Linked DNA regions of Tunturibacter psychrotolerans. Each later gene encodes a partner of the first gene's protein in a complex. Links are inferred from orthologs where the notes say so. Each region holds a gene or a part of one and is shown on either strand. Other genes may lie near its edges. The genes, in order: RBB77_RS00035 and uvrB.

Region 1 (10,416 bases):
GTTTGTGGTGTTGGATGAGCCTGTGAGTGCGCTGGATGTAAGCGTGGGCGCTCAAGTTGTGAATTTGCTACGGGACTTACAAAGAGAATATGGACTGACCTATTTATTCATCTCGCATTCCATGCCCCTCGTGCGATATTTGTGCGACAGGGTGGCGGTAATGCAGCGCGGGCGCCTGGTGGAGTTGGGGGAGTGCGAACAGGTTTGCGATACGCCGCGACACGAATATACGCGTCGGCTGATTGCGGCGACTCCGGAAATGCCAACAGCAGTGTGAAACCTAAGAGATGTGAGAGTACAAGTCAGACGGTCGACCTGGACTCGATACAATTGAAGATGGATGATCTCGAGTCTTGGTTCACATTGGCATTACGTTTGGCTCGTCACGGCGTCTTTTATCGCTGGTGTGATGAACGCGATGGCGGGAGGCGGATCCTTTGTGTCCTTTCCGGCGATGCTGTCAATCGGAGTGGCCCCTATTCAGGCAAATGCGACAAATACCGTCGCGCTATGGCCCGGACAACTAACGTCGGTCGCTGCATTACGCGAAGATCTAAGGCGGGATCTTTTGCCGGTTGTATGTGCGGCTTCGGTTCTCGGCGGGGTAAGCGGCGCTGTCGTACTGCTCCATACTAGGCAAATAACGTTTCTGCATATGGTGCCTTGGCTTCTGCTGGTCGCTTCCCTGTTGTTTGGAATCAGCGGTCCGGTGTCGCAATGGCTACGGAAACGATCAAGTGAGCCTCATATCAAGAGAGTCCCTGCTCTGGCCCCGTTGTTTTTTGTTCTACTGCCAGTGTGCTTTTATATCGGCTACTTTGGTGCTGGAGCTGGATTTTTGATTATGAGCGCGCTGGCTTTATTTGGAGTAGAGGAGATGAACGCACTGAACTCGCTCAAAGTGCTCGCCGCCTGTTTGTCTAACTTCTGCGCCGTAGTCACGTTTTTATTCAGCGGCGCAGTAATCTGGCATTACTGCCTAATCTCAATGATATTCGCCGGCGTTGGCGGATATGTTGGAGCACAATATGCCCGGCGGATGAATTCAAACGTGCTACGCACCATCGTTGTGATTACCGGATGCGTGATGGCTGCTTATTTCTTCTGGAGAAATGGCTGATGAACGTTATAAGGGTGAAGGTGTCTGGAGATGTAGTGACGATATGGGAACCGCAGAGGGAGAACGCGCTATGAGTCATGAGGGAATTCGTATTGTCACCGCGGAGCAGGCGCGCCGCGAAGACGCGGAGCACGAAGAGATGCCGACAAGCTCTGTAACTCCGAAGAAGGTACGGGTAAAGAAGACCGAGGGAACTGGCGTCGAGATCGAGTGGCATGACGGGCACAAAAGCGTGTGGAACTTCGTGTGGTTGCGAAATGCGTGTCCTTGCGCTACATGCCACGAGGATCGAGAGAAAGCGGGCAGGCTACCGGGAGAAGCGAGGGCACAAGACCAGACTTTGCTGAAGATGTATCAGGCCCCAGTGAAACCGTTGGAGGTGACGCCGGTAGGCAAGTACGCGCTACGGTTCAAGTGGAACGATGGACACGAAAGTGGAATCTACTCCTGGGAGTATCTCCGGCGGGTGTGTCGTTGCGACATCTGCGTGACGAAGTAAGAATTGGCAGACGGTGCATGAGATGTCCAACGCAGATAGAGCAGTTGCAGACCTAAGTAACAGTGCGCCCCATACAACCAAATCGGATTGCATTACGAGGTTTGGCTGGCGTCATACTCTATCAATTGTGCGATCCTGCCGCAGAAGCTCGTCGGTCGTCCAAGTTCAACATTGCAAGCGCCTCATCAACTGTATCTGCGACGAGAAGGAGCTCGCGGTTCTTCGGCTTGAGCATTCCTTCTTCTACGCAGTGGTCAAGGAAAGCGAGAAGCTTGTCGTAGAAACCATGCGTATTCAGCAAGAGAATGGGCTTCGCGTGTAGCTTGAGGGTGTGCCAAGCGAGGACTTCGAAGAGTTCCTCGAATGTGCCGAAGCCTCCCGGCAATGCGATGAACGCGTCGGCTTTTTCTCCGATAAGTGCCTTGCGCGTGTGCATGGTGCTCGTGACGTGAAGTTCGGTGATGCCGTGATGTGCCACTTCGAGATCTACCAGAACCTCAGGAATGACGCCTATCACTCTGCCGTCAGCTATTAAGGCCGCCTGGGCGACGGCCTGCATTAGACCAACATTGGCGCCTCCATAAATCACGCCGATATTGCGGATGGCGAGAGCGTGACCCAGATTCTCGGCGGCGGTTCGATAGTCAGAATGAAGCCCATTGGAGGACGCACAGAAGACTGCGACGTTGCGAATCATACAATGAGGATATCAAGCGTGTGGCAATCTGAATCCCCATTGGAGCCGTTGGCCGACCGGAGCTTGATGTGAGCGCGGCCGGCCCTCGGGGTCAATATCGTAGGCCATCTTAGCGGATTGCGATCGTGGCGCCGCTGTGATCCTTAATCACTTCTTCAATGAGGGATCCTACCGCGTGGTTTGGCGTTGCACTATTGGCGACAATGCGTGTTCCAACTGGGACCTCGAGGTTTACCAGTTTGCCGGGCTCCAGCGTCATAGGCTTATCACCGACTAGGATCTGCAAAGAAGTAGCGGTGTCATTGCGAAGGTTAAGTTTAACAGTACTGGTCTTCGTCTTCCCAAACATCGCATGAACAGGAGATGAGATGCTTGCAGGAGCAGCGTATATAGCCGGTACTGCGAGGAGAGAGGTAGCGACGACTGCGACGGTCAAAAGGTTGTGACGTTTCATACTACGCTCCGTTACTTCAAGGATTCGACTGAAGTTCTCTGCCATGGATCAGGGAGCCCGTCGTGAATTGAGTTACGCAAGCTGGACGAATCTAGTTCCCCAAAAAATCGATTTGACCTTCGAATTAACGTTTCAGTCTTATATCAGTTCGCTTCCTGTCCATGATTGGACATGCTGTTCGTAAGTGAACAATAAAAGCGCGGGGGTTGGATCGCTTTCTTGCGCGCACAGAGAGACTGATCCGGAAGAGCTTAAAATAGATATTGGAGTGTGTGCAGTTGAGTCGACTTTTAGAAAATATGAATCCTCAGCAGCAAGAGGGAATCCGGTCAGTGGATGGACCTGTGCTTTTGCTGGCAGGAGCGGGATCTGGTAAGACGCGTGTTATTACGCATCGCATCGCTTACCTCATTCAGGAACGTGGCGTGCCGGCTGATGCGATTCTGGCTGTGACCTTCACGAATAAGGCTGCCAAAGAGATGGCAGAACGGGTGGATAAGATTCTGGGCCACAGTAGTCTTACGAAACCGGTGCTAGCCACGTTTCACAGCTTCTGTGTTCGAGTGTTGCGACGAGACATAGAAGCGCTCCGTACGGGAGGCGTTGGTCTGACCAAAACCTTCGCGATCTACGATGAGACGGATCAGCAGGCCGTGGTGAAACAGGCGCTAAAGCGTCTCGCAATTGATGACAAATCTCTGAAGCCGAGAGTGGCGCTTGGACGAATCTCTTGGGCGAAGAACCACATGATTGACCCGCAAGAGTATTTTCTTGCGAGCACCAACCCTATGGAAGAGAAGATCGCCCATATCTTCGAGATCTATAGGAAGGAGCTTTTTAAAGCGAATGCCTTGGACTTCGACGATCTACTTCTGGAGACTGTTCGCCTGCTGAAGTCATCCGGAGAGACCAGAGAAAGATACAACCGACGCTACAAATATCTTTTGATCGACGAGTATCAAGATACGAACCGGCCTCAATATGAGCTGATGAAGCTGTTGGCCGGTCCTGACGCAAACGTCTGCGTTGTAGGCGACGAGGATCAGTCGATCTACAGCTGGCGCGGCGCAGACATCAAAAACATACTGGAGTTTGAGAAGGACTTTCCCGACACAAAGACAATCCGGCTCGAGCAGAACTATCGTTCAACACAGATCATCCTGGAAGGCGCGGGCGCAGTCGTAGCGCAGAATACGCAGCGCAAAGGTAAAAATCTGTTCACCACCCGAGAGGGAGGCAGCCTGATCGGCTACTACGAAGCTCCTGATGGCGAAAATGAAGCGCTGTTTATTGCTGATCGAATCCAGCGCTATCTAAGGGAAGCTGGTGGACAGGCGGATCTGCCGAGATGTGCAGTGCTGTACCGAACGAACTCTCAGTCGCGCCTCGTTGAAGAGGCGTTGCGTCGCTATCAAATTCAGTACCACATGGTGGGCGGATTCAGTTTTTATGATCGCGCTGAGGTGAAAGACATTCTGAGCTACCTGAAACTGGTGCAGAATGTGCACGACTCAGTGGCACTGGGAAGAGTGGTGAACTCTCCGCCGCGCGGAATCGGCAAAACGACGATGGAGACGTTGGAGCGAATGGCCCTGTCGAGCAGTATGAGCACTTGGAATGCGATGGGGCGCGCCTTGGAAGACAAGCTATTACCTCCGCGAGCATTGCAGGCGTTGGGTAGTTTCAGACGGCTGATTGAGGATGCAAGGGCAATGTTGGGAACCGGGTTTGCAGAGAAGCTTGCTGGCGATCTCGCTCCGTACGACAGCACCTCCCTGCTCTCCGAAACAGAGGGAGATGCCGAAGCAGATGTTTCTTTTGGTTTTGGGGAGGCTAACTCAGAACCAGAACCCGAGGACGCGACTTCAAATGCTTCTTTCGATACAAGCTTCAACTTTGGGTTCGACTTTGGCCCGAGCGAAGAGATCTCGACGATCGCAGCGGAAAACTCTTCCGACTCGGATGCTGCCCATGGAATCGATTCAGCTAATTTCAATCCGTTTGCTCCAGTGGTCCTCAAAAGATCCGCAGATATAACGAATGAGAGGGCTGCGGAGATCAAAATGGAAGACGAGAAGCCAGCGTTTCGCAGACCGGGGGATGCAGCCACGCTGCCGGAACTCATCAAATTCCTGAACGATCGAAGTGGATACATTCGAGCGCTCGAAGAAGAGGCTACCCCCGAGTCCTTCTCGCGAATCGAGAACTTGAAGGAACTTGCAAACGCGGCGCAGGATGCACAGGAGCGCGGCGAAACACTGCATGAGTTTTTGGACCACGCAGCGCTGGTCAGCGATGCAGACAGTTACAGCGAAGAGGCCAAGGTAACGCTCATGACTTTACACGCAGCTAAGGGTCTAGAGTTTCCACTCGTTTTTTTATCTGGTATGGAAGAGGGGCTATTTCCACACTCTCGAACGCTGAGTGATCCTACTGGACTCGAAGAAGAACGCCGCCTCTGCTATGTCGGAATGACAAGGGCGATGGATACGCTGATCATGACACGCGCAAGATATCGACGACGATACGGAAGCGATATGCCGGAATCGAGCATTGCTTCGCGGTTTTTGGAAGAGGTCCCAAGCCGACTTGTGGAGGATTTAGGAAGTCCACCTGCACGGCCACAGTTTTCGGGATCCGATTATGGTTCAGCTTACGGCGGGGCATACGCGACTCCCTATCCCAAGGCGAACAGGTTCGGCCGTCCTAGCGGCGAAGAGAACGCGCGGCATTACAGTTATGAAGATGAGGACCAAAGCGGTGACCGAGTCCAGACGCGGCCGTCTGGGCTTCCTGGAGTGAACAATCGCGCTGGATATGGTTCCAAGACCGCGGCACCAGGACAGTCGATGGACAACATTGCCAGCTTCTTCGCTGCACGGGGACAGAAGGTCTCGCGTCCGAAGTTGGAGGTCCAAGAGCAGACCGGGAAGACTGGATTGAGGCAGGGTTCGCGAGTCAGGCATCCCAAATATGGTGAAGGAACTGTGTTTCGTCGCGAAGGCGATGGGGATGACGCGAAGATTACAGTACAATTTCAACAGCACGGCGTAAAGAAGCTTGTGGAGAAGTTTGCCCAGCTGGAGCGCCTCTAGAGTTTGAAAATCGCATTTTAAGAAAGATTGGCGAAGATACATGGCAAATACGAAGAGCATCACCGACACACAGGAGCGCAAGAAGGTAAAGCGCGCAGCACGCAAAGCCGCACCGGCGAAAGGTCCGCGCACCGGCGCCCGGGGCGAGAACAAGCAGAAGGTCAAGAAGGCAGCTCGTGGTCAGAGCAAGCGGTAGCTGATTTCTTGTCGGAGTCGCTGGGCTGCTGTTCCCGCGTCGGCTCCGCCCGGAAGATCAATACTTCTGAAATCGCATTGTGTAGTCGGAAACGCCCCGCACCAACTCATTCGTAAGCAGGAGCGAGCGCGCTGGCCAGGCAAATCTTCGCAACCAAGTCGATCGACAAACTGATCTCTGAATCGGAGAGGCCGGAGCACGCGTTGAAGAAGACGCTTGGTCCGGTCTCATTAACTGCACTGGGTATCGGTGCGGTGATTGGGTCAGGCATTTTTACAGTAGTAGGGACCGCGATTGCGGGTGAGAAGTTCGACACCACGTCGATTCTACGAGCCCCGGTGTTGGACTATCTGATTCACCACTCAGCGCTGGCGGGACGCCCTGGCGCGGGACCTGCGCTCGCGATCTCGCTGGTGCTGGTTGCGATCGTCTGCGGTCTAACTGGACTCTGCTACGCGGAGTTGGCGTCGATGATCCCGATCGCGGGATCAGCTTACACGTATACCTATGCGACCTTGGGAGAGCTTGTTGCCTGGATCATCGGGTGGGATCTGATCCTGGAATATGCGGGCAGTAACATGGCGGTGTCCGTCGGATTTGCCGCGCATATGGTGGATCTGCTGGACTGGTTTGGATTCCATCCGGCGCTGCGCTGGATATCGCCTGCCTTTCTGCCAGGTGGTCTGCAGGACCTACAGGGACACGATTTGTATCCGCCTGGTTGGCACTTCGGCTTCGACTGGCCAGCGTTTCTGGTTGTCATGCTTCTTACTGTGGTATTGGTGCGCGGAATTCGCGAGTCCGCCAGGACCAATAACATCATGGTGCTGCTGAAACTCGCCGCGATTTTGCTGTTCATCTTCGCTGGCGCGCACTTCATCAAGCCGACGCTCTATCATCCTTACTCGCCGAACGGCTGGTCGGGCGTTCTGACAGGTGGTTCGATCATCTTCTTCACCTACATCGGGTTCGATTCGGTATCGACCGCGGCGGAGGAGTGCAGGTGTCCCCAGAAGGATGTCCCGATCGGGATCATCGCGACGCTGGTCATCTGCACGATCCTGTATATAGGTGTGGCGACGATTCTGACCGGGCTGGTGCCTTGGCAGAGCATGGTGGATGATGCTGCTCCGGTGGTGAATGCGCTGAAGAAGCTGTCGCTCGAGCCGGGAGGACATAGTCTGCATTGGGTGAGGCTGGCTGTGCTGCTCGGCGCGATGATGGGGATGATCTCGTCGATCCTGGTGTTTCAGCTGGGGCAGTCGAGAGTATGGTTCGCCATGTCGCGTGACCGGCTGCTGCCTGCGGTCTTCGGGAAGGTGCATTCGCGGTTCCGGACTCCAGCGGTTGCGACTTGGGTGGCTGGAATCGTGGTCGGAGTTCCTGCAGGGTTGCTCGACATCGGGACGCTGACGGATCTGTCGAACATCGGGACGTTGTTCGCGTTTGCTCTGGTCTCGATTGGGGTGATCATTCTGCGGTATCGTGAACCGGAGAGAAAACGGCGCTTTCGGGTTCCGTTTGGGCCTGTGATTCCGGTGCTTTCGGTGGCGTTCTGTGTGCTGCTGATGATGGGATTGCCGATCATCACGTGGATGCGGTTCTTCGTGTGGCTTGGAATTGGGTTGCTGATCTACTTCTTCTACAGCCGAAAGCGTAGTGAGTTTTACATACCCAAAGTTTAGGTGGGTCTGCGCAACGAGGTTTGTAACAAGTCTAGGATAGACAGATGGCGCGCAAACAGACGAAACAAGACGCTGAGATTGACGTCGTTGAGTGGCTGCGAAAGCTGCCGAAGGTCGAGCTGCATTTGCATCTCGAGGGAACCATTCAGCTGGATACTTTGCTCGAGTTGAGCAAGCGGCATGATGCGGAGCCGTTGACGGTTGAAGAAGCCAAGAAGCTCTATATTTATGAGAATTTTCTTGGTTTCATGGACTCGTTCAAGGCTGTTTCGGCTCGTTTGAAGGGGCCGGACGACTATGAGCTGATTACTTACAACATGATTCGGGATCTGGCGGCGCAGGGCGTGGTGCATGCCGAGGTGTATATCTCGTTCGGGATTATCTACTACTGGAAGAACCAGGAGGTGGAACCGTACGCTGAGGCGATGGAGCGCGGCCGGGTGCGGGGCGAGAAGGATTTTGGGACGACCGTCTACTGGCTTATCGATGCGGTGCGGCACTTCGGGGCGGAGGAAGCCGTGAAGGTGTTTCGGAAGGCCGCCGAGTTGCGGAAGCTGTATCCGAGCATTGTTGGGATCGGTATTGGTGGGGATGAGGCGCGGGGGAGTGCGGATATCTTCAAGGAGTCGTATGCGGAGGCCAAGGCGGCCGGGTTGCGGCTGACGGCTCACGCAGGCGAGACGATCGGGCCGGAGAGTATCTGGGCGGCGATCAACATCGGAGCGGAGCGGGTTGGGCATGCTCTTTCTGCTCAGCATGACGCGGAGTTGCTGGAGGTGCTGGCGGAGAGACAGATTCCGCTGGAGCTGAACGTGACCAGCAACATTCGGACTGGCTGTTGCAAGAGCTTCGACGAACATCCCGTGAAGGATTACTTCGAGTCAGGGCTGATGGTGACGATCAACTCGGACGATCCTCCGATGTTCGGGAGCAACCTGCTCGAGGAGTACGTGTTGGTGCAGAGTCGATTCGAGTTTTCACTGGAGCAGATGCGGGAGCTGGCGGCGAACGCCGTGGAGGCTAGCTTTCTGCCGCCTGAGCGCAAGCTGGATCTGTTGCGGCGTGTAGAGCAATACGGGCACTGATCCAAGGAGTACCCGCCCCCCCTATATGAATTGACTAAATTATTCATATGAAATGACTTAACTGGCACAGTGCCGTGCAAAAACGTCATTCCAAAGGGGTTACGGCCAAATTCGTCCAAGCAAAGGGGTTACGGGTCGTTGTTCCTTTCAAAGTAAAAAAACCTCGGCTTAGGCCGAGGCTCTTTGTCACTGTACTTACTATTATAGCGGTTGGAGCATAACTGATACGCCACGCGAATCTGCTGGATTGGCGCGGGTTTTGTGGACTAAGGGGCTTGACAAGATTTTTGGCCGAAGTTCAGGGACGCTTTGCGATTTGCGGCGCAAAGGATGAAGACAACTTCTGCATTTACGCTATCCAGCCGGTGATGCCGAGCGTTGGGTTCAGGGTGGGTGCGAGCGCAACCTTCGCTACCGGGTTAGGGGTCGCGATCGTCAGGGTGGAGGTCAGCTCGCCGGTCTGAAGAACGAGGAAACTCGCGGTGACAAGATAACCCTGCTCGGCGGTCACGTTGGCAACCGCCAAGAACGGTGCGACCGCCGGGTTGTTCAAAAATTTGAGCGCCACGGTCGTGTTCGAAACACCCTCCTCAGGCACGAAAAAGCTTACCGATGCCTTTGGGCCCTCGGGAAAGGCCCGGATCGTCACTGAGGACAGATCGGCAGTCGCCAAGTAGTGTCCGCCTTGAGGTATCTCCGCGACGGCAACGGAGGACAATAGGTTTCCACCCTCTTTCTGCTGCACTGGCGGGGTCGGAACTCCTTTGGCGATGCTGAATAAATAAGCATAAACAGGCTGCGTGCCGTTCCAGCCCGTTGGCGGGGCGGTGATCAGCGCATTCAGTCCGTCGAAATCCCCAACGACCTGGCCGTCGAGACCGATTGTGCTGCTTGAGCTTGGGTATCCGACACCGCTCGGGTGCGAGGCATCGGCGTAGTCCATCACGAGACAGCCGAAGGTCGCGCAGGCAAGAGCGTTGTTTCCCCGGATCACGACTCCCGAAATGCTGTCGGTGCCCGTCACGCCGGTGTGGCCGAAGACCGAAACGATTTGAGGCTGCTGTGGATTGGCGATGCTGATGAGTACGAGCTGCGCCTCGCCTCCGGTCCGGCCAGCGGCGAGCACATGCACGTCGTCAATCGAGATTGCGGTCACGCTGGCAAGGCTGGTACTAACCGATCCGCGCTTCACGGGAGTCTCCGGGTCCGAGATGTCGAACAGCGTCACTGTCCCGCTGCCCCAATCTCCAACGGCGGCCAGTTTCCCGTAACAATCCACCACATTGCCCGCTGCCGATGCGCGCACCATCGTCGTTTTAGGAGGCGATTTTTCGAAGTCGATGACAGCGAAATCCTGGCTTCTGGTGCTGGCGGCGATGACGATAAGTGGCATATTCCGTCCCTTCCAGCGATGTGATCAAGGGGCTCGTCAGGCGCGATGCCCGATTCAGATCACATGCTGCCGTTGGGCGCGTGATGGTAAAAGAAAGGGCGTTGATGCGGCCTGAATCACCCCAGTCCGGGTAGTGTACGCCTAGTTGTTGGGAAACGATTGTGAGCTCAAGGCACCGGCATCGTGAAGCAG
Region 2 (10,084 bases), 3.2 Mb from region 1 along the record:
TCCACCGACGAGCAATATGTAACCGAAGCACTCACATTCTTCCTCGACTACTACCGCATCCACAAACTCGACTACACCTACGTTTACCCCGGCGTCCTCGAAGCCCTCGAGAACATCCGCGCCGACCATCCGCAAATCCTCATGGCCGTCCTCACCAACAAACCCGTTCACCCCTCCCGCGACATCTGCGCGCACTTCGGCCTCTCCCGCTTTTTCTTCCAGAACTACGGCGGCAACAGCTTCCACGCCAAAAAGCCTGACCCCCACGGCCTTGAAGCCCTTATTAAGGAGGCCTCCACCCTCGCCGATCGCACCATCACCCCTGCCGAAACCATCATGGTCGGCGACACCGACATTGACGTCCTCACCGCCCGCAACTGCGGCGCGCGCAGCATCGGCTGCGCCTTTGGCCTCAAACCCCACTCCCTCGCAGACGCCCCGCCTGACCACCTCGCCCACTCCCCAACCGACTGGCCCTCCCTCATCGCCGCCGATCCCCCCCAAATCTTTTGACGCGCTCCCGGCGGCTTGCTACCCTCATCCACACGGATGACCGCCACCCCCAACCCGCTCGCCACCACCTGTTGCATCATCGGCGGAGGCCCCGCAGGCATCATGCTGGGTTTTCTTCTCGCCCGCGCAGGAGTCCCGGTCACCGTCCTTGAAAAACACAAAGACTTCTTCCGCGACTTCCGCGGCGACACCATCCACCCCTCCACCCTCGATCTCCTTCACGAACTAGGGCTCCTGGAAAAATTCCTCACCATCCCGCACTCCCAGGTTGCGGCGCTCTCCGCTATCATAGGCGGCGAACGCTTCGCCATTGCCGACTTCTCGCACGTCCCCACCTACTGTAAGTTCATCGCCCTCATGCCCCAGTGGGACTTCCTCGACTTCCTCTCCTCCGAAGCCGCGCACTATCCGTCCTTCACCATCCGCATGGGCTGGGAGGCCACCGGCCTCATTAGCGAGAACGGAGTCACCACAGGAGTCCGCGCCAACACTCCCGACGGCCCCGTCGCGATCCCCGCCACCCTAACCATCGGCTGCGATGGTCGTCACGCCATCTCCCGCGATGCAGGCCACCTCCCGCTCAACGACGAAGGCGTCCCCGTAGACGTCCTCTGGCTCAAACTCGCCCGCCAATCATCCGATCCCGAGAACGCCCTCGGCTACATCAACTACGGCCGCCTCATCATCCTCATCAATCGCAACGACTACTTCCAGATCGGCTACATCATCGCCAAAGGCACCTTCCCCCAGATTCAGCAAGCCGGCATCCCCGCCTTCCAGCAGAGCATCGAGCGCATCGTCCCCTTCCTCGCCGGCCGTAGCACCGAAATCGACTCCTGGGACAAGGTCAAGCTTCTCACCATCCAGGTCAACCGCCTCCAGGAGTGGTCCTCCCCAGGCCTGCTCTGCATCGGAGACGCCGCCCACGCCATGTCTCCCGTCGGCGGCATCGGTATCAACATTGCCCTTCAGGACGCAGTAGCCACCGCCAACATCCTCACCGAAGCCCTGCTCTCAGACTCCCTCACCCAACATCATCTCCGCCAGGTGCAGGAATACCGCGAGCCCGCCGTTCGCAAGACCCAACGCGTTCAAGTCTTCGCCCACCGCATTCTCGACCGCGTCCTCCGCGACAACGGCCCCATCAAACCGCCCCTCGCCCTCCGCATCTTAACCCACATCCCCGGCTTCCAAAGCCTACCCGCACGCTTCGTAGGAGTGGGCCTCCAGCCACAGCACATCAAAAACTTCTAGCTCTACTCAAACCCGCGATTCCAGCTAGAAATCACGCGCGTCTCACGCTCCCACCCCATCACACTCACGCTCCCCGTTCCCAACGCCAGCAAACTACCGCCCGTCGCATCCAGTCCAATCCACCGCGCTGCCAATATCCGCAAAATATGAGCATGCGCAAACAGCGCAACCTTTCCTCCCTGCGGAGCAGCCGCCAGCGCACGAGCGATCACCCCATCCGCGCGCTCTCCAACATGCTCCACCGTCTCACCGTCAACAATCTCGTTCTTCCACACCGACCAACCCGGAATCGTCGCCTGAATCTCCTTGGTCGTCTTGCCTTCATAGACTCCGTAGTCCCACTCCTTCAACCCGTTCTCCACCACAGCCTGGTCTCCAAAACCCGCAATGGCACAGGTCTCCCGAGCCCGCTGCATCGGGCTTTCGAACACCGCATCAAACTTCGTGCCCTTCAAATAATCCCGCAGCTCTTCCGCCCGCTTTCGCCCATGATCGGTCAGCGGAATATCCGTCCGGCTCGTATGCGCCCCACTCAAACTCCACTCCGTCTCTCCATGCCGCACCAGCCACAACTCTGTTCCCACACTCATCCCAACCTCCTCCTCGAGTTCAACCATTTAAAAAATGCGGTCATCCTGACCCTGAGCGAAGTCGAAGGATCCCTGTATTTGCTTCTTCGCATCTACGCCACTCTTCGCAACCAACCCTCTCCATAAACTATCCTATAAAGATGGACTTTCAGCTCTCGACCACCTACAAGCCCCAGGGCGACCAGCCCCGCGCCATCGCCGAGCTCATCTCCGGCATTCACGCCGGCGAAAAAGATCAAGTCCTCCTCGGCGTCACCGGCTCCGGCAAAACCTTCACCATGGCTAAGGTCATCGAAGAGCTGCAACGCCCCGCCCTCATCCTCGCTCACAATAAAACCCTCGCCGCCCAGCTCTACCACGAGTTCAAAACCTTCTTCCCCAACAACGCCGTCGAATACTTCGTCTCCTACTACGACTACTACCAACCCGAAGCCTACATCCCCGCCGGCGATCTCTTCATTGAAAAGGAATCAACCATCAATGAAGAGTTGGATAAACTTCGTCTCGCCGCCACCCGCAGCCTCTTCGAGCGCCGCGACGCCATCATCGTCTCCTCTGTCTCCTGCATCTACGGCCTCGGCTCGCCCGAAGCCTACTACGGCATGCTGATGCTCCTCGAAAAAGGCCAGAAGATAAAGCGCGAAGACATCACCCGCCGACTCGTCGAGATCCTCTACGACCGCAACGACGTCGACTTCCGTCGCGGCACCTTCCGCGTCCGCGGCGACATCATCGAGGTCTACCCCACCTACGACGAGAACGCCTACCGTATAGAGCTCTTCGGCGACGAAATCGATTCACTCTCCCAAATCGACCCGCTCTTCGGCACCGTCAAACAAAAATACTCACGCCTCCCCATCTATCCCAAGTCCCACTACGTCGTCCAACCCGAGCGCAAAACCACCGCCATCGCCTCCATCCTCGAAGAGATGGAGTGGTGGGAAAAAGAATTGGAAAATCAAGGCCGCCTCGTCGAATCCCAACGCATCCACCAGCGCACCCGCTTCGACCTCGAGATGATCAAATCCGTAGGCTTCTGCCACGGCATCGAAAACTACTCTCGCCACTTCTCCGCGCGTCTCCCCGGCGAGCCCCCACCCACGCTCCTCGACTACTTCCCGCAGGACTATCTCCTCTTCATCGACGAGTCCCACGTCACCGTCCCTCAACTCCACGGCATGTGGCACGGCGATCGCAGCCGCAAGCAAAACCTAGTCGACTACGGCTTCCGCCTTCCCAGCGCGATGGACAACCGCCCCCTCCGCTTCGAAGAGTTCGAATCCCGCACCGGCCAGATCATCTACGTCTCCGCAACCCCCGGTGCCTACGAGCTGACAAAATCCGCCGGTGTAGTCGTCGAGCAAATCATCCGCCCCACCGGCCTCATCGATCCTCAGGTAGAAATCCGCCCAATCAAAGGCCAGATCGACGACCTCCTCGCCGAGATCCGCGACCGCACGCAAAAAAATCAACGCGTCCTCGTCACCACCCTCACCAAGCGCATGTCCGAAGACCTCGCCAGCTACTACACCGAAGTCGGCGTCCGCTGCCGCTACATGCACTCCGAGATCGAAACCCTCGAACGCATCAAGCTCCTGCGCGACCTCCGCAAAGGCGAGTACGACGTCCTCATCGGCATCAACCTCCTCCGCGAAGGCCTCGACCTCCCCGAAGTCTCACTCGTAGCCATCCTCGACGCCGACAAAGAAGGCTTCCTCCGCTCGCAAGGCTCTCTCATCCAAACCATCGGCCGAGCCGCCCGCCACATCGAAGGCCGCGCCATCCTCTACGCCGACAAGATGACCGACTCCATGCAGCGCGCCATCAACGAGACCGACCGCCGTCGCGAAAAACAAGTCGCCTACAACGAAGAAAACGGCATCACTCCCGCAAGCATCATTCGCCCAATAGAAATGGGCCTGGCCGGCATCCTCAAAGCCGACTACGCCGACCTCACCGACGAAGCCGAAGGCATGCCCGACTTCTCCACGCAACAAGAACTAGACGTCTACATCGGCAAACTAGAATCCGACATGCGCGAAGCCGCCAAAAAATTCGAATTCGAAAAAGCCGCCAAGCTCCGCGACACAGTAAAAGAACTCCGCACCAAAGAATTCCTCTTCAGCTGATGTTAATTGTCGGAGATAATAGTGTTGCTTCGAGGAGACATAATGGCTCAGTTATTTGCACGCGTAGAGCTGCGGGGTAATCCAAGCTTTGAAATCTATCAAAAACTTCACGCTTTGATGCTAAGTATGAGTTGGTACCCCACTATCACTGCACCTCCGTCTCCCCCGATTCTAGGACAACCGGTTTCAACTGCATCGTTGCCACACGCAACGTACCAAGCAATCGTGAATGCTGTTCCGGATTGCGCGGCACTCGCTCGAAGCTTGAAAACGAATATCGAATCTAAAGTTTGGACACAAACGCTTGTCCTCGTAATTGAAGCGAATACCTGGTTTCAGACTATAGGGTGACAGAACGATGGTGGAACCGACGCAAATAGTCATCACGCAGGCAACAAGCCACCTTCAACAATTTTTGGAGGTGACTCAACTTGCGGCAACGATCTTTCTGGCGATAGTCGCCGTATTACAGGCTAAGGCGGCAAACAGCCAAGCAGAAACAGCGCGGGAACAAGCAGAAGCTGCGAAGATACAAGCCCGGACAGCGAAGGCACAATTGGACGTCAGTCTTAGTCCTAAGCTATTACCTCTGACATGGGAAGTTATGCCGGGCGGCGGCTGCCTCACGCTTCTAAATCAGGGCCAAGGGACAGCCTATGCGGTGCAGTGGCACTTTGATCGCGAACATAATGGCGCAGATGGAGAGGATTCAGTTCCGAATGGTGCCAGCACTATCATCCGGCTAATAAACCCTAATCTGGATCGGGAGCTGATTGTTACTTATCACGACAAAAGCGGAGAAGAGTTTACAACTCGTCTGACGCCGACCGACCAAACCTTAAATTATGAATACAGGGAACCCGAAGGGCAGGAACTGATTAAACAACTGAGAGCTGCTCAACGAGGGCGCCGAATCGGTCGCTAACGTTCCGCTTTAGGGCGGGTAGGAATGTAGGATGTAAGCTCAAAAAAGTCGGCACAAAAATGAGCACACCCCCACAAAAACGCCGCACCCCTAAGCTAGTCCCAAGAACCTTCTACTCCCGCTCCCCCGACACCGTAGCCCGAGACCTCCTCGGCAAACTCCTCATCCGCGACCTCCAAGGCAAACGCCTCACCGCCCGCATCACCGAAGTCGAAGCCTACCTCGGCCTCATCGACCCGGCATCCCACGCAGCCCGCGGTCTCACTCCTAGCAACGCAATCCTCTTCGGCCCATCCGGACACATATATGTCTACTTCATCTACGGCATGTACTACTGCCTCAACGTCGCCGCGCATCTTCCCGGCGAAGCCGGAGGAGTCCTCATCCGAGCCCTCGATCCAATCGACGGCCTAGAAACCATGGCCGATCTCCGCGGCCTTCCCCACAACACAAAACCCAAGCTCCTCACCGGAGGCCCCGGCCGTCTCTGTCAGGCTCTCGACATCACCCGCACCAACTCCAACGGCCTCGACGTAACCTCACCCACCTCCGCCATCCAGATCGCCGACGACGGCCACCACCCCACCGAAATCCTAACCACCCCACGCATCGGCATCAGCAAAGCCGCCGACCTCCCTCTCCGCTTCCTCGTAGGCGGAAGCACGGCACCATAAGCAACTTCCTCTCTAAAATGGAGTCTAGGAATAGTGCACAAAGCGCTAAAGGAACGCAGGTATAACGAAGGTATGAAGACCATTCACAAAACGCTGTCAGCCTTGACTCTCGTGACTCTCAGCGGAATCTCCCTAGCCCAGGCCCCCATCGAACGCCAAGCACCCCCACCACCGCCACCCGACCAGCAACAAGCCCAGCCCTACCCGCAAAATCCACCAGCCTACCCACAGCAAGACCAGCCGCAGTACCAACAGCAACCAGGCGCGCCCGATCAGCAACAACAGGCACCCCCGCCGCCCCTGGCCCCTCAGCAGCTCGACCAGCTAGTCCAGCGCATCGCCCTCTACCCAGACCCGCTTCTAGCTCAGGTCCTCACCGCCTCCACCTTCTGGAACGAGATCCCCGACGCCGCCACCTGGGCCCAGCAGCACAGTTTCATGACGGGCGACCCCCTCGCCCAGGCCATCCAGTCCGACAACCTCCCCTGGGACCCTAGCGTCCTCGCCCTCCTACCCTTCCCCAATGTCCTCGACACGATGGCCCGCGACCCCCAATGGACCGGCACACTCGGCAACGCCGTCCTCAGCCAGCGCCCTGACGTCATGGACGCCGTCCAGCGCCAGCGCCGCCTCGCCCACGACTACGGCTACCTCGTCCCCAACGCCTACGACACCGTCACCGACAACGGCGGCTACCTCGAGGTCCAGCCCATCAACCCCGCCTACTTCTACGTCCCCGTCTACAGCCCCGCGGTCGTCTTCTACCGCCCTCGCCCCGGCTTCATCATCACCACAGGAATCCGCTTCGGCCCGGCCGTCACCATCGGCCCTGCCTTCGGCGTCTACGGATGGTACGGTGCAGGCTTCGGATGGGGTTCCCACGCCATCATGATCGACCATCACGCATGGGGCCGCACCTACTACAACCGCAACGTCTACGTTCACCCCTACGCACATCCCTACGTACACCCAGCGTCCCCACGCGTAGAGAGCCACGCCCACAACGAAGAACACGGTGGAGAACACGGCGGCGATCACCACCACTAAACTCCATCTGAAAAACAAACATGTCCGGCAGGCTCCTTCTGTCGGACATGCTCTTTAATCCCGATCAACAATTCCTTGCTACCCTTATCTTCACCAGGCCCGCGTGGGCGATCATAAAAGCCCAAAATCAAACCACAGTCCACCCGAGGAAATATGATCATCGTCAACGACGAGTACGTCACACTCGACACCCCCAACGGCCCCATGCGAACCCACATCGTCCGCCCCGCCGCCCCCGGCCGTTACCCCGGCATCGTCTTCTACTCCGAGATCTTCCAGATCACCGCGCCCATCCGCCGCACCGCCGCCATGCTCGCCGGCCACGGCTACATTGTCGCCATGCCCGAGATCTACCACGAGTTCGAACCCGCCGGCACCGTCTTCGCCTACGACCAGGCCGGTTCCGACCGCGGCAACGCCCTCAAGACCACCAAAGAGCTCTCCAGCTATGACGCCGACGCCCGCGCCGCACTAGATCACCTCAAATCCCGCTCCGACTGCACCGGCCACCTCGGAGCCATGGGCATCTGTATCGGCGGCCACCTCGCCTTCCGCGCCGCAATGAACCCCGACGTCCTCGCCACCGCCTGCTTCTACGCCACCGACATCCACAAAGGCTCTCTCAGCAAAGGCGGAGACAACTCCCTCGAACGCACAAAAGACATCAATGGCGAACTCCTCATGATCTGGGGTCGCCAGGACCCGCACATCCCCCTCGAAGGCCGCATGGCCGTCCTCGCCCGCCTCAACGAACTCGAAAAGAAGTTCAGCTGGCACGAGGTCAACGGAGCCCACGCCTTCATGCGCGACGAAGGCGTCCGCTACGACCCCGAACTCGCCCACACCCTCTACGACCTCGTCTTCAACTTCTTCCATCGCAAGCTAGGCGAAGGCGACCAGTCCGCGCAACCCACCGCCTCCACCGAAACTCGCCACTAGAAAAACCTACAGCCCGAACCTCTGCCGATACGCACTAGGAGAAACCCCCGTGTGCCTCTGGAATACTTCGCGGAAAAAAGCGGGATCCTGATACCCCACAGCATCGCTGATCTCGTGCATCGAGCGATGGCCGCCCTCAAGCAGGCGCTTTGCGGCGGCGATTCGCAGCTTCTGCAAGTAGATCAAAGGTGTATCTCCCGTAGCTTGCTTAAACCGGCGAACGAAGTTGCGCAAGCTCATCCCTACGCTCTTCGCCGGCTCCTCAAGCGGAAAATCCTTATTGAAGTTCTGATGAAACCACTCCTGTGCGCTGAAGATCATTCCATCGGAGTGCTCGGTCTTCAAATGAACGATTGCATATCCTGACTGCCACGCCCGTGGTGTCTCGATCAACATCGCCTTCGCGCTCTGCACCGCGACCTCATGTCCGCAGAATCGCTCAACTAGATAAAGGCTGAGATCAAGCGACGCATGCACTCCGCCGCCGCAGTAAAAGTTGTGATCTTCCGTGACCATCAATTCGGGCATCCATCGCACCTTGGGATACTTCACCCGAAACCGTTCCGCAAGGCTCCAGTGCGTCGTGGCCCGTCTATCATCGAGCAGCCCCGTCGCAGCCACCAAGCCCACACCTGAGCACACACTCGCAATTGCAGCTCCACGATTGGCCCAACGCTCCAGCCACGGCACCACCTCTGCATTGCGCTCAACTACGTCCTCTACGCTCAGTCCCGTCGACGGAATGAAGATGAGATCGGTCTTCCGGATCTGTTTGAGCGATGCAGCAGGCGTGATATGAATAGGCCCATCGCAACGCACCGCGCGTCCATCCACCGAAGCTGTCGTCACTCGAAAACGAGAGACAGGTTTTTGTCCCGCAAATGCATTCCACAACGTGCCCGCGTGGCGAAAGACTTCCATCGGACCTATAGCTGTGGAGGAGAAAGTTTCGTCGAGAAACAAAACCGTGACATCTTTGAGACCTGTCATTTGCAACCACCTCTCCGATGGCCGAATCGCCTACGTAGAATGGCATATATGCCGCCTTGTAGCAAGGCGTATTCCCCCGTACCTTGAGAACATCCAAAGCTACTCAATGCTGAGGACCCACGGAGGAGAGTATGAAACGTTACGTTATCGAACGCGAGATCCCGAAGGTTGGAACACTCGAGCGGCAACAACTGAAGGAAGCCGCCGCCAAATCAAACGACGCGCTGCGCAAGCTCGCTCCGGATATTCAATGGGTCGAATCCTTCGTCGCAGCGGACAAGACGTTCTGTATCTACCTCGCCAAAGATGAAGCCGTCATTCATCGCCACGCAGAGCTAAGTGGCTTCCCTGCTTCCACAATCACAGAGATTAGCAAGAAGATCGATCCCACAACTGCTTCGTAAGTGTTCGCAGGGGCTCTGAAACATTAAATGCAGAGCATCGCCACCTCGAAACATCTCTTTATGTAACTCGTATTTGAGTTTCGCATCACTGCCGCATTGGCATCGATCGCTTTGAAGTCCTGCAGCATTGCCCAGGGCCAAGGAGTCAAGTGACTAAGTCAAAGGATTGAAGAAATGAAACTCTATCAACCCATCAACGTCTTGCGGGTCCAGCTTGTTGAGATGTCACGCTTGTCACAACGCGCTCTCGATTACTCCATTAAAGGGTACCAGCTGGGATCTCCCGAGTTCAGCCGCTCCGTAGGCAGCACCGAGCAAGAACTCGAACAGCATCACCAGCGAATCAAAGATATCTGCCGCAAGCTCGCTGCACGCAAAGTAACCGATTCTGCCGACTGCCGCTTCGTTCTCATCGCGCTGCGTCTCAGCAGCGCTCTCCGCACTACCTCCCGTGCAGCAGTCCAGATCGCGCAAGACACGCCTTCGTCCTTTGAAGGCAGCCGCATGCCCAGACACGCGGCACTGTGCAATCTCGGAGATCTTGTGAACTCTCTGGTTCGTTTGTGTATCGTCGCCCTCTTCAAACAGGAAGCCCGGTACGCCGAGACAGTTCTTCAGA

What was found.
Region 2: the proteins of RBB77_RS00035 (region 1) and uvrB are in contact, whole or in part, in a crystal structure (PDB 7EGT), measured with the Thermus thermophilus proteins. The link is inferred for Tunturibacter psychrotolerans from one-to-one orthologs. Residues at the interface, in WP_096412145.1 of Thermus thermophilus: His654, Arg656, Phe657, Gln666, Asp668, Glu669, Lys680, Arg681, Leu682, Ser683, Lys685, Tyr686, Ala687; in WP_096411307.1 of Thermus thermophilus: Glu23, Leu25, Arg26, Asp27, Gly28, Glu29, Arg30, Phe31, Arg55, Glu326, Asp327, Phe328, Glu379, Ser382, Gln383, His398, Gly400, Arg401.

The regions. Positions count from the first base shown.
Region 1 is NZ_CP132942.1:1,094-11,509, forward strand. The notes cover bases 2,761-6,065. They hold RBB77_RS00035 (ATP-dependent helicase), read left to right. Parts: upstream 2,761-3,069; coding sequence 3,070-5,865; downstream 5,866-6,065. Other genes in these bases: RBB77_RS00030 (hypothetical protein), read right to left, coding at 2,761-2,770; RBB77_RS00040 (hypothetical protein), read left to right, coding at 5,906-6,061. Outside these bases: RBB77_RS00010 (ATP-binding cassette domain-containing protein), read left to right, coding at 1-277; RBB77_RS00015 (sulfite exporter TauE/SafE family protein), read left to right, coding at 341-1,120; RBB77_RS00020 (DUF971 domain-containing protein), read left to right, coding at 1,164-1,619; RBB77_RS00025 (TIGR00730 family Rossman fold protein), read right to left, coding at 1,741-2,316; more of RBB77_RS00030, read right to left, coding at 2,426-2,760; RBB77_RS00045 (amino acid permease), read left to right, coding at 6,265-7,746; add (adenosine deaminase), read left to right, coding at 7,791-8,831; RBB77_RS00055 (hypothetical protein), read right to left, coding at 9,181-10,224; RBB77_RS00060 (PAS domain S-box protein), read right to left, coding at 10,392-10,416. UniProt on the Escherichia coli protein: A helicase with DNA-dependent ATPase activity. Unwinds DNA duplexes with 3'-5' polarity. Translocates on single-stranded DNA with 3'-5' polarity. Initiates unwinding more efficiently from a nicked substrate than double-stranded DNA.
Region 2 is NZ_CP132942.1:3,189,174-3,199,257, reverse strand. The notes cover bases 2,019-4,991. They hold uvrB (excinuclease ABC subunit UvrB), read left to right. Parts: upstream 2,019-2,497; coding sequence 2,498-4,486; downstream 4,487-4,991. Other genes in these bases: RBB77_RS13225 (hypothetical protein), read left to right, coding at 4,845-4,991; RBB77_RS13235 (histidine phosphatase family protein), read right to left, coding at 2,019-2,384. In the rest of the region: RBB77_RS13245 (HAD family hydrolase), read left to right, coding at 1-513; RBB77_RS13240 (FAD-dependent oxidoreductase), read left to right, coding at 529-1,767; more of RBB77_RS13235, read right to left, coding at 1,770-2,018; more of RBB77_RS13225, read left to right, coding at 4,992-5,411; RBB77_RS13220 (DNA-3-methyladenine glycosylase), read left to right, coding at 5,471-6,085; RBB77_RS13215 (DUF3300 domain-containing protein), read left to right, coding at 6,158-7,132; RBB77_RS13210 (dienelactone hydrolase family protein), read left to right, coding at 7,286-8,071; RBB77_RS13205 (GlxA family transcriptional regulator), read right to left, coding at 8,078-9,061; RBB77_RS13200 (DUF4242 domain-containing protein), read left to right, coding at 9,193-9,465; RBB77_RS13195 (PhoU domain-containing protein), read left to right, coding at 9,640-10,084. UniProt on the Escherichia coli protein: The UvrABC repair system catalyzes the recognition and processing of DNA lesions. A damage recognition complex composed of 2 UvrA and 2 UvrB subunits scans DNA for abnormalities.